DNA from 3 places in the Streptomyces sp. NPDC097107 genome. Region 3 is predicted to be linked to each of the others. Evidence: riboswitches for the same ligand, from Rfam matches in the RefSeq annotation. Region 3 holds a riboswitch; each other region holds the start of a gene.
The links. Region 3 has a riboswitch for thiamine pyrophosphate ahead of thiC (phosphomethylpyrimidine synthase ThiC). Riboswitches for the same ligand answer to the same signal wherever they lie in the genome.
Positions count from the first base shown of each region.

Region 1 (5,240 bases), on a different contig from region 3:
GGCCCTCCGCGGGAGACGACGCCTCGGCGAACCGCCGCCGCGGAATCCGCCCCGCCCGCCGCGCACAGCGCCCCGCCTCCACGGCGAACCGCATCCCCTCCGCCATCAGCACCGGCTCCTGCGCCCGCGTCACCGCCGAGGCGAGCATCACACCCGCACACCCCAGCTCCATCGCCAGCGCCACGTCCGACGCCGTACCGGCCCCCGCGTCCAGGATCACCGGCACACCCGCGTGCTCCGCGATCAGCTCGAAGTTGTGCGGGTTGCGGATGCCCAGCCCCGACCCGATCGGCGAACCGAGCGGCATGATCGCGGCGCACCCGACGTCCTCCAGCTTCCGCGCCAGGACCGGGTCGTCGTTCGTGTACGGCAGCACCGTGAACCCGTCGTCGACCAGCGTCTCCGCCGCGTCCAGCAGCTCGATCGGGTCCGGCAGCAGGGTGCGCTCGTCGGCGATGACCTCCAGCTTCACGAGGTCGGTGCCGAGGGCCTCGCGCGCGAGGCGGGCGGTGAGGACGGCCTCCCCGGCGGTGAAGCAGCCGGCCGTGTTCGGCAGCACCCGGATGCCGAGCTTCTCGAGCACCGACAGCACGGACCCGTGCACCGAGGCGTTGACGCGCCGCATCGCGACGGTCGTCAGCTCGGTCCCGGAGGCCACGAGTGCGCGCTCCAGCACGTCGAGGCTGGGCGCCCCGCCGGTGCCCATGATCAGGCGGGACCCGTAGGACGTACCGCCGAGGACGAAGGGATCGTCGGCCATGGTCAGCCTCCTTGGACGGCGGTGAGGACTTCGACGCGGTCGCCGTCGGCCAGCGCGGTGGCGGGCCACTGCGCGCGCGGGACGACGGTTTCGTTCAGGGCGGCGGCCACACCGGACGGCGCCGCGGTGAGCGTGCCCACCAGGGCGTCCAGGGCCGTGCCGGGAGCCACCTGGCGCGGCTCGCCGTTGACGGAGATGTTCATGCGGGCTGCTCCGAGAGTCGCTGGAGTGCGGGAGCGGCGCCGAAGCGCCGGGGGGTGAAGGGGCGGGCCTCCGCCGGCAGCTCCCCGGTGGTCAGGACGTGTGCCATGGCGTCGCCGGTGACCGGGGTGAGCAGGACGCCGTTGCGGAAGTGCCCGGTGGCGAGCAGCAGGCCCGCCAGCCCGGTCGGGCCGAGCAGCGGGGCGTTGTCCGGGGACCCGGGGCGCAGGCCCGCCCGGGTCTCCACCAGAGGCAGCTCGGTGATGCCGGGGACCAGCTCGTGGGCGTCGCGCAGCAACTCGTAGACGCCGCCCGCGGTCACCGTCGTGTCCCAGCCCAGCTCCTCGCTGGTGGCGCCGACGACCAGCTCGCCGCTCTCCCGGGGCACCAGGTAGAGGGGGTTGCCGCGCACCACGGCACGCACCGTCCGGTTCAGCAGCGGCCCGTGCGTCCGCGGCATCGTCAGCCGCAGCACCTGCCCCTTCACGGGCCGCACCGGCGGCAGCACGTCCTCGGGGACGCCCGTGAACCGCCCGCTCAGGCTGCCTGAGGCCAGTACCACCTGCCCGGCCTCCAGCGCGGTGCCGTCGGCCGTGACGACACCCGTGGCCCGCTCGCCGCCGCGCCCGACGGTGAGCCGGTCGGCCCACACCCGGTGGAAGACGACGCCCGCGCGCTCGCAGGCGGCCACCAGCGCGCCGGCGAGGCGGCGGGGGTCGATCTGGTGGTCGCCGTCCACCCGCAGGCCCCCGCGCACGCCCGGCGCGAGCATCGGCTCCAGGCGCCGGCACTCGCGCCCCGACAGCCACTCGGACTCCAGGCCCGACCGCTGCTGGAGCGCGTGCAGTTCCCGCAGGTGGGCCCGGTCGTCGGCGTCCAGCGCGACGGCGAGGGTGCCGCACCGGCGGTAACCGAGGTCGTGGCCCGTCAGGTCGGCCAGCTCGGCCGCGAATTCCGGGTAGCGGCGGGCCGAGGCGAGGTTCAGCGCGAGCAGCGTCTGCTCGCCGTAGTGCAGCTCCGTCACGGCGGCCAGCATCCCGGCGGCCACCTGGGCGGCCCCACCGCCCGGCTCGGGGTCCACGAGAGCCGTGGCGAGCCCGCGCTGCGCGGCCCGCCAGGCAGTGACCAGGCCGATGATCCCGCCGCCGACGACGAGGACGTCCGGCGTACGCGACGACGCGGGCCTCGCGGCGGCTCCGGACACGGAAGCGGAAGTCGGTGGTGACGACATGGGCGTCCAGCCCCTCCCTTCGCCGGCATGACCCGGATCAGGTTCGTACGGTCGGAGGCCGCCAGCCTCCCTCTCAGCCCGGTGCGTCCGGGCTCCCGCGAGTGCTTTACGTTGGCCACCCTAGCCCGCAGCACATCGCACTCGTAAGGGAGCCTCCGCCCGTGGCGCGTTCACTCGACGGTCTCGTTCTCGCCCCCGTCGCCGACCAGGCGCCCGGCCAGGTGGGTACGCGCACCCGCTTCACCTATCACGAGCAGGACGGCGCCGTATGGGCCGAGTACGCGGGCGGTGACGTCGTCCGGGGGCGGCTGGTGGGCACCAGGGAGGGCGACCGCCTCGACTTCCGGTACGTGCAGCTCAAGACCGACGGAAGCACGTCGTCGGGACACTGCGTGTCGACCGTCGCCGAGCTGCCGGACGGGCGGGTGCGCCTGGACGAGGCCTGGGAGTGGGAGTCGCAGCGGGGCAGCGGGACGAGCGTTGTGGAGCAGGTCACCGCGCACGGGCACTGACCGACCAGGTGCCGGTGTCTAAGGTGATCAGGTGAGCGAGCAGACGCAGGAGCAGACCCGGGAACGGGGAGCGGACGCGGAGCGCCGCGTGGTCGTGGTGGGCGCCGGCATGGCGGGCGTGCAGACCGCGGTCGCCCTGCGGGAGCAGGGCTTCACCGGCACCGTGACCCTGATCGGCGCGGAGCCGCACCAGCCGTACGACCGTCCCCCGCTGTCCAAGGCCGTCCTGCTCGGCACGGCCGAGGGCTCCGCCTTCGACGTCGACTTCCAGGCGCTCGGCATCAGCCTGCGGCTCGGCTGCGAGGCCCTGGGCGTCCGCCCCCGCGCGCACGTCCTGGACACCTCCGACGGACCTGTGCCGTACGACCTCCTCGTCCTCGCGACCGGCGCCGAACCGATCCGGCTGCCCGGTGCGCAGGGCGTGCCCGGAGTGCACCTGCTGCGCACCCTGGACGACGCCGAACGGCTGCGGCCGGTGCTCGCCCGGCAGCACGACATCGTGGTCGTCGGCGCGGGCTGGATCGGCGCCGAGTTCGCCACCGCCGCGCGGGAGGCGGGCTGCGCCGTGACCGTCGTGGAGGCCGCCGGCCGGCCCCTCGCCGGCGCTCTGCCCGCCGAGGTCGCCGCGCCGATGACCGGCTGGTACGCCGACTCGGGCGCCGTACTGCGCACCCACGCGCGCGTGGAGCGCGTCGAGACGGGCGGTCCCGGGAAGCCCGGCGGACCCGGCGCGCCCGGCCACGTCGTCGTCCTCGACGACGGCTCGCGGCTGCCCGCCGGCGCGGTCGTCGTCGGCATCGGAGCCCGGCCCGCCACCGCCTGGCTCGCCGGTTCCGGGATCGACCTCGGCGCGCACGGCGACGTCCTGGCCGACGACCGCCTGCGCACCTCCGTCCCGGACGTCTACGCGGTCGGCGACTGTGCCTCCTTCCCGTCCGGCCGCTACGGCGAGCGGCTCCTGGTGCACCACTGGGACAACGCCCTCCAGGGCCCGCGCACGGTCGCCGCCAACATCATCGGCGCCGCCGTCGGTGAGGCCCCGGTGGCCTACGACCCGGTGCCGTACTTCTGGTCCGAGCAGTTCGGCCGCTTCGTCCAGTACGCCGGTCATCACACGGCCACCGACACCACCCTGTGGCGCGGCGACCCGTCGGGCCCCGCCTGGACGGTCTGCTGGCTGCGCGAGGACCGCCTGGTCGCCCTGCTGGCGGTGGGCCGTCCCCGGGACCTGGCCCAGGGCAGACGCGTGATCCAGGCCGGCACGACGATGGACCCGCGGCTGCTGGCCGACCCGGCGAGGCCGCTGAAGGCGGCGGCGGCGTAGCCCTCCGCCCGGGTGCGGCGACCCGGGTCGGACGGGTCTGGTTTCCGACTGTCAGTGCCAGATGGCAGGCTTGGGACGTGACCGAGATTGACGCAAAGATCGATGCTCTCGTGCCTGCCTGGCTCACCGTCCCCGACATCGCCGAGATGCTCGGCGTCGAGGTGACCCGCGTACGCCAGCTGATCAAGGAAGGCCAGCTCATCGCCGTACGGCGCGGTGAGAACCGCGCGCTGCACATCCCCGCGGCCTTCATCGACGAGGACAAGGTCGTCAAGGGCCTGGTCGGGACCCTGACGCTGCTGCGGGACGACGGCTTCACCGCCGAGGAGATGCTGGAGTGGCTCTTCACGCCCGACGAGACCCTGCCCGGGACGCCCGCCCAGGCGCTGAGCGAGAATCGCGGCACGGAGGTGAAGCGCCGCGCCCAGGCGCTCGCCGTCTGACCTGACAGACCCGCCCGGCGTTCGGGCCGCGAGCAACGGCCCCCGGCGGCCACGACGGCCCGCGGTCCCGTACGCCACGGCGGCGACCCGCCGCCGCCGTGTTTCTCGGGGCCGAGGGGGAGTCCGCGGCCACCGGGAGCGGCGCTCTCCCGGTTCCGGTGGCCGGGAGCGGCGGCCTCTCCGTGCCGGTGGGCCGCGAGGCGACGGTGGCACGAGGGGGAGTCCGCGGCTCTCGGGAGCGGCGGCCTCCTGGTTCCGGGGCCGGGGGCGGCCTCTCCGTGCCGGTGGGCCGCGAGGCGACGGTGGCACGAGGGGGAGTCCGCGGCTCTCGGGAGCGGCGGACTTCTGATTCCGGGGCCGGGGGCGGCGGCCTCTCCGTGCCGGTGGGCCGCGAGGCGACGGTGGCGAGGCACGCTCCGTATCCTCGGGACACAAGCCAAGGCCGCGGGGTCCGCCGCGGGCCCACGCCACCGACCTGGGGGACATCCGCATGCCCGACACCGCAGCGACCGCCCGCGCCCGGCTCGCCGACGCCCGGCTCTACCTGTGCACGGACGCCCGCCGCAGCCAGGGCGACCTGCCCGAGTTCCTCGACGCGGTGCTGGCGGGCGGCGTCGACATCGTGCAGCTGCGCGACAAGGGCATGGAGGCGGGGGAGGAGCTGGAGCACCTCGAGGTCTTCGCCGACGCCTGCGCCCGGCACGGCAAGCTCCTCGCGGTCAACGACCGGGCGGACGTCGCCCACGCCGCCCGCGCCGACGTGCTGCAC
Region 1 is NZ_JBIWEF010000001.1:376,439-381,678, reverse strand. It holds gene ACIQ1J_RS01790 (thiazole synthase) at 1-760, opposite strand, end outside; gene thiS (sulfur carrier protein ThiS) at 763-963, opposite strand; gene thiO (glycine oxidase ThiO) at 960-2,192, opposite strand; TPP riboswitch at 2,190-2,301, opposite strand; gene ACIQ1J_RS01775 (hypothetical protein) at 2,354-2,704, shown strand; gene ACIQ1J_RS01770 (NAD(P)/FAD-dependent oxidoreductase) at 2,814-4,028, shown strand; gene ACIQ1J_RS01765 (Rv2175c family DNA-binding protein) at 4,106-4,471, shown strand; gene thiE (thiamine phosphate synthase) at 4,962-5,240, shown strand, end outside.
Region 1: linked by a shared signal. The riboswitch ahead of thiO (glycine oxidase ThiO) and the one ahead of thiC (phosphomethylpyrimidine synthase ThiC) in region 3 are both predicted to bind thiamine pyrophosphate.

Region 2 (5,240 bases), on a different contig from region 3:
GAGCAGGATCGCCCACACGGTGGTGTCCAGCCGTACGCCCCACAGCTCGTCGAGCAGCCCGCCGCGTCCGACCAGCGCCAGGAACGCCGTGCCGACGACGACCGTCGGCAGCACGAACGGCACGGTCACCACGGCCCGCAGGACCTGCTTGCCGGGGAAGTCGAACCGGGCGAAGACGTACGCGCCGGGCAGTGCGATGAGCAGGGTGAGCGCGGTGGAGGCCAGCGCCTGCCAGGTGGTGAACCACAGCACGTGCCGGACGTCGGGCTGGGCGAGTACGTCGACGATGCGTCCGAACTGCCAGGATCCGTCGATCCGCAGTCCGCGCGCGACGATCGCGGCGACGGGGTAGGCGAAGAACACCGCGAAGAACGCGACGGGCACGGCCATCAGGGCCGGCCGCGCCGCGCTCCCGCGCGAAGTCCTGGCCTTGCCTACTTCAGTACGAGTGAGGTCCACGACTTGACCCACTGGTCGCGATCGCCGGCGATCTTCGCCGGGTCCATGGTCTGCGGGTCCTCGGCCTGCGGCCCGAACTTCCTGAACGCCTCGGGGATCCGCGCGCCCTCCCGCACCGGGTAGACGAACATGTTCAGCGGCATGTCCTCCTGGAACTCCTTGCCGACGAGGAAGTCGAGGAGCGCCTTGCCGCCCTCGGTGTTCTCGGCGTTGCTCAGCAGGCCCGCGTACTCGACCTGACGGAAGCAGGTGCCGGTGGCGACGCCCGTCGGCGCGGTGCCGGGCTGCGGGTCGGCGTAGATGACCTCGGCGGGCGGGGACGAGGCGTAGGAGACGACGAGCGGGCGGTCGCCCTTGGCCTTCTTGCCGCCGGACGAACCGGAGAACTCCTCGTTGTACGCCTGCTCCCAGCCGTCGACGACCTTGAGGCCGTTCGCCTTCAGCTTCTTCCAGTAGTCCTGCCAGCCGTCGTCCCCGTACTCGGCGGCGGTGCCGAGCAGGAAGCCGAGGCCGGGCGAGGAGGTGCCCGCGTTCTCGGTGACGAGCAGGTCCTTGTACTCGGGCTTGATCAGGTCGTCGAAGGAGTCCGGCGGGGTCAGCTTGTGCTTGCTGAAGTACGCCTTGTCGTAGTTGACACAGACGTCACCGGTGGTGACGGGCGTGACCCGGTGCTTGTCCTGGTCGGCCCGGTACTCGGGGCGGATCCGGTCGGAACCCTTCGCCTCGTACGGCTGGAACAGCCCGTTGTCGAGCGCGCGGGACAGCAGCGTGTTGTCGACGCCGAAGAAGACGTCGCCCTGGGGGTTGTCCTTGGTGAGGACGGCCTTGTTGACGGCCTGCCCGGCGTCGCCGTCCTCCAGCACCCGGACCTTGTAGCCGGAGCTCTTCTCGAAGGCGGCGATGACGTCCTTCGAGGCGGCCCACGAGTTGTGGCTGACGAGGGTCACGGTCCTGGAGTCGCCGGAGCCCTGGCTGCCGCCGTCGGACGATCCGCAGGCGGCCAGGCCGCCGACCATGCCGAGCCCGACGGCCAGGACGGTGGCCTTCTTTGTGATGCTCACTGAATTCCTCCTGGGTGACCAGGAGAAGACGCGGCCCCGCCCGGAACCCCTGGCGAGGGTCCCGGGCAGGGCGCAACAGCTCGAGTGGTGACCGATCTCCCTACCCAGAATGACCTGGGCCAGGTTCGGAGGGTCTGCGGCCGGTGCCGCACTCTCAGCGCTGTGGCGCTCCCCTGTCGGAATATGAAGATGTGGTTCCGGACGTACTTCCGTATGACGTCGTCGTACGACGATGTACGACGCCGGTCAGGTTACCGCTCGCTCGCGGCGAGCTGACCACACGCCCCGTCGATCTCTTGCCCACGGGTGTCCCGGATCGTCACCGGCACACCATGCGCCGCGATCGCCTCGACGAACGCCTTCTCGTCCTCGGGCCGCGAAGCGGTCCACTTCGAGCCGGGCGTGGGGTTGAGCGGGATGAGGTTGACGTGCACGGGCCTGCTCTTGAGCATCCGCCCGAGCCGGTCGCCGCGCCACGCCTGGTCGTTGATGTCCCGGATCAGCGCGTACTCGATCGACAGCCGCCGGCCCGACCGTTCCGCGTACTCGAACCCGGCGTCCAGCACCTCACGCACCTTCCACCGCGTATTGACCGGGACGAGGGTGTCGCGCAGCTCGTCGTCCGGCGCGTGCAGCGAGATCGCGAGGCGGCACTTGAAGCCCTCGTCGGCGAAACGGTGGATGGCCGGCACGAGGCCGACCGTGGAGACGGTGATGCCGCGCTGGGAGAGACCCAGTCCGTCGGGCTCGGGGTCGGTGAGGCGGCGGATGGAACCGACGACGCGGTTGTAGTTGGCGAGGGGCTCGCCCATGCCCATGAACACGATGTTGCTCAGCCGGGCCGGTCCGCCGGGGACCTCACCGTCCCGCAGGGCACGCATCCCGTCCACGATCTGGTGCACGATCTCGGCGGTGGACAGATTCCGGTCCAGGCCCGCCTGCCCCGTGGCACAGAACGGGCAGTTCATTCCGCAGCCCGCCTGGGAGCTGATGCACATGGTCACCCGGTCCGGGTAACGCATGAGGACGGACTCGACGAGCGTCCCGTCGAACAGCTTCCACAGCGTCTTGCGGGTGGTGCCCTGGTCGGTCGACAGGTGCCGCACGACCGACATCAGCTCGGGCAGCAGCGCCTCCCGGAGCCCCTGGCGCGAGCCGGCGGGGATGTCGGTCCACTGCTCGGGGTCGTGCGCGTACCGCGCGAAGTAGTGCTGCGAGAGCTGCTTCGCACGGAACGGCTTCTCGCCGATCGCGGCGACGGCCTCCTTGCGCTCGGCGGGCGTGAGGTCGGCGAGGTGCCGCGGCGGCTTCTTGGCTCCGCGGGGGGCGACGAATGTGAGTTCTCCGGGCTTAGGCATGGCTGTACCAGTGTCGCAGATCGACTTGGGTGGCCTGCGGGAGACCAGGCCGGGCGTGACCGAGCGCCCGGATCGGCGTTGTGACTTCCGATTGGCGAAGCAGGGGACGCGATGTCGTTCCCCGCATGTCCCGCGGCGCCGCATGGCCGCCGCTTGACCTGGACCAAGCTTGAGTTTTTAGGCTCCGTTCAGAGTCGCAGGAAGCGATCCGCAAGAACCGTTCAGCGTGCTTTTCGAGGAGGTTCGCCATGAGCGAGCACACAGCCCATTTCGAGATCCCCGACCGCTACCGCTATGCCGTGATCCCGCACATCATGGTCGACGACGCCGCCGCGGCGATCGACTTCTACCAGCGGGCGTTCGGCGCCCGTGAGAACTTCCGGATCGACGCTCCGGGCGGTGGGATCATGCACGCCGAGATCACCATCGGGCGGTCGACCCTGATGCTGGGCGACTCCAGCGTGGACGAGGCGGAGGCCGGCTCCTTCGCCGCCCCGGCCTCGCTCGGCGGCGGCACGTCCGTCACGTTGCACGTCTTCGTGCCGGACGTCGACAGCCTGGCGGAGCGGGCCGAGGCCGCCGGGGCGGAGATCCTCCAGCCGCCGAAGGACATGTTCCACGGTGACCGCACCGTCATCCTCAAAGACCCTTCGGGTCACATGTGGGTGTTCCTGACCCACATCGAGGAGGTCTCGGAGGAGGAGCTGCGGCACCGCCTGACCGCCGCCGGGTGACCGCGACGGCCATGAGCACGGTGGCGGGATCGGACAGCGAGAGGCCCGCCGCCCAGAGGGACGGCGGGCCTTACCCGTCAGGACAACCACCGGGCCGTCAGCCGGACCCGACGAAGATCACCAACAGCAGCCACACCACAGGCGCCGTCGGCAGCAGCGAGTCCAGGCGGTCCATGATGCCGCCGTGGCCCGGGAGCAGCGTGCCCATGTCCTTGATGCCCAGGTCCCGCTTGATCATGGACTCGCCGAGGTCGCCCAGTGTGGCGCTGACGGCGACCGCGAGGCCGAGCAGCAGGCCCTGCCACCAGGTGCCGTCGTCGATCATGAACTGCATGCACAGCGCGCCGGCCACCATCGCGAACGCCACCGCTCCGAGCAGGCCCTCACGGGTCTTGCCAGGGCTGATGCGCGGGGCGAGCTTGGTCTTGCCGAAGCGCCAGCCGACGGCGTAGGCGCCGGTGTCGCTGACGACCGTCAGCAGGAGGAAGACCAGGACGCGCCGCGAGCCGTCCTCCGCCATGAGCATCATCGCGACGAACGTGGCCAGGAACGGCACGTAGAACGCGGCGAAGAGTCCCGCCGTGACGTCCTTGAGGTAGCCCTCCGGCGGCTCGGTCATCCGCCATACGAGGACCGCCAGCGCCGTGAGCGCCATGGCGACCCACGCACCCTCGGCACCCCGCACGTACCCGGCGACCACCATCGCCGCGCCGCCGATCGCGAGCGGCACGAGGGGCGCCTTGATGCCCTTGCGCTCCTCCAGCCGCTTGGTCAGCTCCCACAGGCCCACCACGACGGCGACCGCGACCACACCGACGAAAACGGCCTTGACGACGAACAGCGACGCGACGATCACCGCGCCGAGCCCGACGCCGACCCCTATCGCCGCACCCAGGTCGCGCCCCGCGGTCTTCTTCTGCGGCTGCGGCTGCGCCGGTTGGGGGGCGTCGGGCATGGGCTCCGGATTCTGCGGCACCGCCGCATACGGCTGCGCCGACGGATTCTCTCCGCGATACGTCTCGTCGCGGAACGGCTCGTCTCGGAACAAGGGGCCGCTCAGCCGAGCGGCCCCTTGGCCGTCATCCTGGTCTCCGCCGTGTTCGGGTACGTCGGGCACGATGGGCATGGGGCGAGTCTGCTGCGCGTAATGCGCATCGTACGCGGGACCCGCCGGGGCAGCCCCCTGGACAGGCCCCTGGTCGGACGCCCCCCAGTACCCGGCTTGTGGCGGCGCTCCCCAGGAAGAGTCGTTCATCAGACCTCGAGCAGCTCCGCTTCCTTGTGCTTCAGGAGCTCGTCCACCTGGGCGACGTACTTGGCGGTGGTGTCGTCGAGCTCCTTCTCCGCGCGGCGGCCCTCGTCCTCGCCGACGTCGCCGTCCTTGACCATCTTGTCGATGGCGTCCTTGGCCTTGCGGCGCACGGAGCGGATGGAGACCTTGGCGTCCTCGGCCTTGCTCTTGGCGACCTTGATGTAGTCGCGGCGGCGCTCCTCGGTGAGTTCGGGGAACACCACCCGGATGATGTTGCCGTCGTTGCTGGGGTTGACGCCCAGGTCGGAGTCGCGGATCGCCTGTTCGATGTTGCGCAGGGCGCTCTTGTCGAAGGGGGTCACCACGGCCATCCGCG
Region 2 is NZ_JBIWEF010000018.1:46,327-51,566, reverse strand. It holds gene ACIQ1J_RS32260 (ABC transporter permease) at 1-390, opposite strand, end outside; gene ACIQ1J_RS32255 (thiamine ABC transporter substrate binding subunit) at 435-1,520, opposite strand; TPP riboswitch at 1,600-1,705, opposite strand; gene rlmN (23S rRNA (adenine(2503)-C(2))-methyltransferase RlmN) at 1,772-2,878, opposite strand; gene ACIQ1J_RS32245 (VOC family protein) at 3,127-3,612, shown strand; gene ACIQ1J_RS32240 (phosphatidate cytidylyltransferase) at 3,710-4,867, opposite strand; gene frr (ribosome recycling factor) at 4,867-5,240, opposite strand, start outside.
Region 2: linked by a shared signal. The riboswitch ahead of ACIQ1J_RS32255 (thiamine ABC transporter substrate binding subunit) and the one ahead of thiC (phosphomethylpyrimidine synthase ThiC) in region 3 are both predicted to bind thiamine pyrophosphate.

Region 3 (5,240 bases):
CTGTGCCGCGAACTCCTTCGACTTCTGGGCCATGCCCTCCTCGATCTCGGCCTTGCTGCCTCCGTGCTCACGTCGGATGTCCTGCGAGATCTTCATCGAACAGAACTTCGGACCGCACATCGAGCAGAAGTGGGCCGTCTTGGCGGGCTCGGCCGGCAGTGTCTCGTCGTGGAACTCCCGTGCGGTGTCCGGGTCGAGGGCCAGGTTGAACTGGTCCTCCCACCGGAACTCGAAACGGGCGTCCGACAGCGCGTCGTCCCACTCCTGCGCACCTGGGTGACCCTTGGCGAGGTCGGCGGCATGGGCGGCGATCTTGTAGGTGATGACGCCGGTCTTGACGTCGTCACGGTTGGGCAGGCCCAAGTGCTCCTTGGGCGTGACGTAGCAAAGCATGGCCGTGCCCCACCAAGCGATCATCGCGGCACCGATACCGGAGGTGATGTGGTCGTACGCCGGCGCGACGTCCGTCGTCAGCGGGCCGAGCGTATAGAACGGAGCTTCATCGCAGATCTCCTGCTGAAGGTCGATGTTCTCCTTGATCTTGTGCATCGGGACATGGCCCGGGCCCTCGATCATGGTCTGTACGTTGAAACGCTTGGCGATCGAGTTGAGTTCCCCGAGCGTGCGCAACTCCGCGAACTGCGCCTCGTCGTTGGCGTCCGCGATCGAGCCCGGCCGCAGGCCGTCGCCGAGGGAGTACGTGACGTCGTAGGCGGCGAGGATTTCGCAGAGCTCCTCGAAGTTCTCGTAGAGGAACGACTCCCTGTGGTGCGCCAGGCACCACGCCGCCATGATCGAGCCACCGCGCGAGACGATGCCCGTCTTACGGTTCGCGGTCAGCGGTACGTACGCCAGGCGCACACCCGCGTGGACCGTCATGTAGTCCACGCCCTGCTCGGCCTGCTCAATGACGGTGTCCTTGTAGATCTCCCAGGTCAGCTCCTCGGCGCGGCCGTCGACCTTCTCCAGGGCCTGGTAGAGCGGCACGGTGCCGATGGGGACGGGGGAGTTGCGCAGCACCCACTCGCGGGTGGTGTGGATGTTGCGGCCGGTGGACAGGTCCATGACCGTGTCGGCACCCCACCGGGTCGCCCAGGTCATCTTGTCGACCTCCTCCTCGATGGAGGACGTCACCGCCGAGTTGCCGATGTTGGCGTTGACCTTCACCAGGAACCGCTTGCCGATGATCATCGGCTCGATCTCCGGGTGGTTGACGTTGGCAGGCAGCACGGCACGGCCCGCCGCGATCTCCTCCCGGACCACTTCCGGCGAGACGTTCTCCCGGACTGCCACGTATTCCATCTCCGGCGTGATCTCGCCCCGGCGTGCGTACGCGAGCTGCGTGACCGCGTTGCCGTCCCTCCCCCGGCGCGGCTGGCGCGGCCGCCCGGGGAAGACGGCGTCGAGGTTGCGCAGGCCGCCGCGCGGAGAGGTGTGTTTGATTCCGTCGTCCTCGGGACGAACGGGACGGCCCGCGTACTCCTCGGTGTCCCCCCGGGCGATGATCCAGTTCTCCCGCAGCGGCAAGAGCCCCCTGCGGACATCGGTGTCGACGAGCGGATCGGTGTACGGGCCTGAAGTGTCGTACAGCGTGACCGACTGCCCGTTGGTGAGGTGCACCTGGCGAACCGGCACGCGCAGGTCGGGGCGCGAACCCTCGACGTACGCCTTGTGCCAGCCGATGGACTTCCCGGCCTCCGTGGTCTCCTCCTGGGCGGAGTTCTGCGTGGAGGCAGGCGTGCGTGCGTCCTTGATGGTCATGAGACCTACTCCCTACGCCGGCATTACCCGGTAACAGGTTCGGCGGTCGACGCAGCGGCTTCCGTCTGTCGACGCTTCGTGGGATACATCACTCGGATTCGGTGACGTTTCCCGTGAAACATCGATGGAACGGAGGTCAGCGCCCTCTCAGCCCGGTGCTCCGAGCTCCCGCGTGTACAAAGGTGCCCCCACGCTAGCGTCAATTCGGGCGCGGTGAACAGAGGGCCCCCCTCGTTCTTGCGATGATCGGTCGGTGACCACACCGCAGCATCCACCGTTTCCGCCGCACGAGCCCCGCCGCGGACCGGGCCCCGAGGAAGGCGACGGCCGCGGAGCCGGCCCCGCCCCTTCCGGCGCTCCGGGCTCTGGCGGCGGCAGAGACGACACGGGCGGCGGCCACGGCGCGGGGGACGGCCACGGCGATTCCGGCGGCCACGGCGGTCCGGGTGGCCACGGCGGTTCCGGCGGCCACGGCGGTCCGGGTGGGCACGGGCACTCCCACAGTCACGGACCGGCGGCGCCCGTCTCCCGGCACCTGCGGAAGGTCATCGCCGCGGTCCTCATCCCGTTCGCCGCGGCGGTACTGGTCGGGCTCGCGTTGCTGTGGCCGGGCGGTGCGCCGCCGCACGAACGCACCGGGGTCGGCTTCGACCGGCAGACGCAGGACGCCACCGTCACCAAGGTGGTCGAGCTGAGCTGCCAGTCCGTCAACGCATCGGGCGTCCCCCCGACCGGCGACACCTCCACCGCCGAGGGCTCCTCCGCGGTGCAGCAGGCGCAGGGCGACTGCAAGCGGGCGACGATCCGCGTCGACAGCGGCAAGGACAAGGGCCTTACGTTCACCGAGATCGTGCAGCCGGACCAGTCCCGGCAGTTGCACGAGGGCCAGAAGGTGGTGGTCGCCTACGAGCCCTCCGCACCGAAGGACCTGCAGTACTCGGTGACCGACATCAACCGCGGGCTGCCGCTGGCCCTGCTCGCCTGCATCTTCGCGCTCGCCGTCGTGGTCGTCGGAAGGCTGCGGGGCCTCATGGCCCTGGTCTCGCTGGCCATCAGCTTCCTGCTGCTGAACTTCTTCATCCTGCCCGCGATCCTGCAGGGGTCGAACCCGCTGGCCGTGGCTGTGGTCGGGGCCAGCGCCATCATGCTGATCGCGCTCTACCTGTGCCACGGCCTGTCGGCCCGTACGTCCGTTGCGGTGCTGGGCACCCTGATCTCGCTGTTGCTGATCGGCGTGCTCGGATCGCTGTTCATCGACTGGGCCGCGCTCACCGGCAACACGGACGACAACACCGGCCTCATCCACGGCCTGTATCCGACGATCGACATGAGCGGCCTGCTGCTCGCCGGAGTCATCATCGGTTCGCTCGGTGTGCTCGACGACGTGACGGTCACCCAGACGTCGGCGGTCTGGGAACTGCACGAGGCCAACCCCACGATGGGCTGGCGGGGGCTGTACCGGGCGGGTATCCGGATCGGCCGCGACCACATCGCCTCGGTCGTCAACACGCTCGTCCTCGCCTACGCGGGCGCCGCGCTGCCCCTGCTGCTGCTGTTCTCGATCGCGCAGAGCGGGGTGGGGACGGTCGCCAACAGCGAGTTGGTGGCAGAGGAGATCGTGCGCACGCTGGTCGGGTCGATCGGTCTGGTGGCATCCGTTCCGGTCACCACGGCCCTCGCGGCCCTCGTCGTATCGGCCGACCGACCGGCCGGCTCACTGGCGGCGCAGGCCGCCGGTGCGACACCGGGCGCCGGTGCGGCTCCCGTACGCGGGCGGGGCCGTCGGCGTAAGCGCTGACCCATCGGCAGCCGGTCACGGCGAAGCGTTGCACCACGGCCGTAGAGCTGCCGTAACGGTTCAGCCCGCGCTCTGCTCTTCCGCCAGGATGCGGTCCAGGGCATCGTCGAGGTGGGCGTCGAAGTCGGCGAGCGCGCCCTCCTGCCCCAGCGGCACCAGCTTGTCGGTCCGGTCGAGGAACGCCACCAACGGCGCCGCCGACGAACGGAACAGCGCCTGGTCGCTGCCGACCTGAAGCCGGATCAGCACCTCCGCCAGCGGCTCGGGATCGACGGGGGCGATGCGCACGTCACCGTCACCGCACGGCCGACCCACCCCGTCGACCAGCAACTCCCGGCCGAAAGCCCAGGTGACCGGCGCATCCCCGGGCAGATGGAAGGTCAGTCGTACGGCATAGGGATCACAGGTCTCGTAGCGCAGCTCCACCGGAATGCGGAAAGAGAGCTCCTCGGACACGAGAAAGCTCATCATGACCTCTGCCTGTACGGACTCGCCCATTGCCTACCCCGTCATTCGCCGTCGACTGGCCGGGAATCAAACCTCTAACACTGGTGGCATCTTGCTTAACGTACACACCAGATCACAAGGAGTGAGTTTTCAGATACTGATAGAGATCGCGAGCGACCCCAGAAGTCGGCCCACCTCGTCCTGCAACCGCTCCGCCGCGGGCAGCAACCGGTCGGCCTGGTGGAGGGGCAGGGAAATGGCCATCGTCGCGGCCGTGGTGCCCACGGTGATCGGGATCGCCGCGCAGACCGTCCCCAGGGCGTACTCCTGGCGCTCGGTCACCGGCGTCATCCGCCGCATGCGTTCCAGGCGCTTCAGCAGGGCATTGCCATCGCGCACCGTGTACGGCGTGACGGGCTGCACCGGGTAGCGGTCCAGGTGGTCGCGGCGGGCGTCCTCGTCCAGTTGGGACAGCAGGCACTGTCCGATCGCGTGCGCGTGTCCGGTCTCGCGGAAGTCCGCCCACTCCTCGACCGCCGGATTGCCCGGGGTGTCGGAGACGCACATGATCTCGATCTCGCCGTCGCGGTACATGGCGTAGTACACGGGGACACCGATCGCATCGCGCCAGCGGGCCAGCGCGTCGACCACCGTGCTGCGACGTTTCTGCTCGGCTCCGCTGCTGCCGAGCCGCTCGGCTGCCTCGCCGAGGAAGAACAGGCCCTTCTCGCGGCGCAGATATCCCTCGTGCACCAGAGTGCGCAGCAGGTGGTACGCCGTGGGGAGCGCGAGTCGCGTCTCACGGGCCAGTTGTTTGGCGGGGGCTCCGTACGCGTGCTCGGCGACGCATTCCAGAAGGCGCATCGCCCGCTGCACGGAGCTGATGAGGGTCGCGGACGGAGGACCCGCGGGGGGAGCCGCGGGAGGTGTCCGAGACGTCGAATGGGGCTGCACGGGCAGTGCGTGCAGTGGGACGAACCCGGTGTCAGCCGTGGCCAAGAGTCACTCCCGGAACGCGAGGGGGCAGCCCGTGCGGGGACACGGGTGGGGGTGTACGCCACTCGCGGGGTCGCCCCCGCGTGGAGTTCCGGACTCTATTCGCCGGTCACCGCTCGCCGACGGCCCGTCCGGGAAACTTCCCTCGCGCGAGGGAACCGGTGATTCCTGTTACCGCCACCGGTGTCCCACGGCTCTCACCAGTCGCTGCGCGACGATGAACTCGACATGAACTTCC
Region 3 is NZ_JBIWEF010000002.1:180,733-185,972, forward strand. It holds gene thiC (phosphomethylpyrimidine synthase ThiC) at 1-1,761, opposite strand, end outside; TPP riboswitch at 1,754-1,943, opposite strand; gene ACIQ1J_RS04510 (YibE/F family protein) at 2,015-3,559, shown strand; gene ACIQ1J_RS04515 (SsgA family sporulation/cell division regulator) at 3,620-4,057, opposite strand; gene ACIQ1J_RS04520 (IclR family transcriptional regulator) at 4,157-4,882, opposite strand; gene ACIQ1J_RS04525 (DUF5326 family protein) at 5,200-5,240, opposite strand, start outside.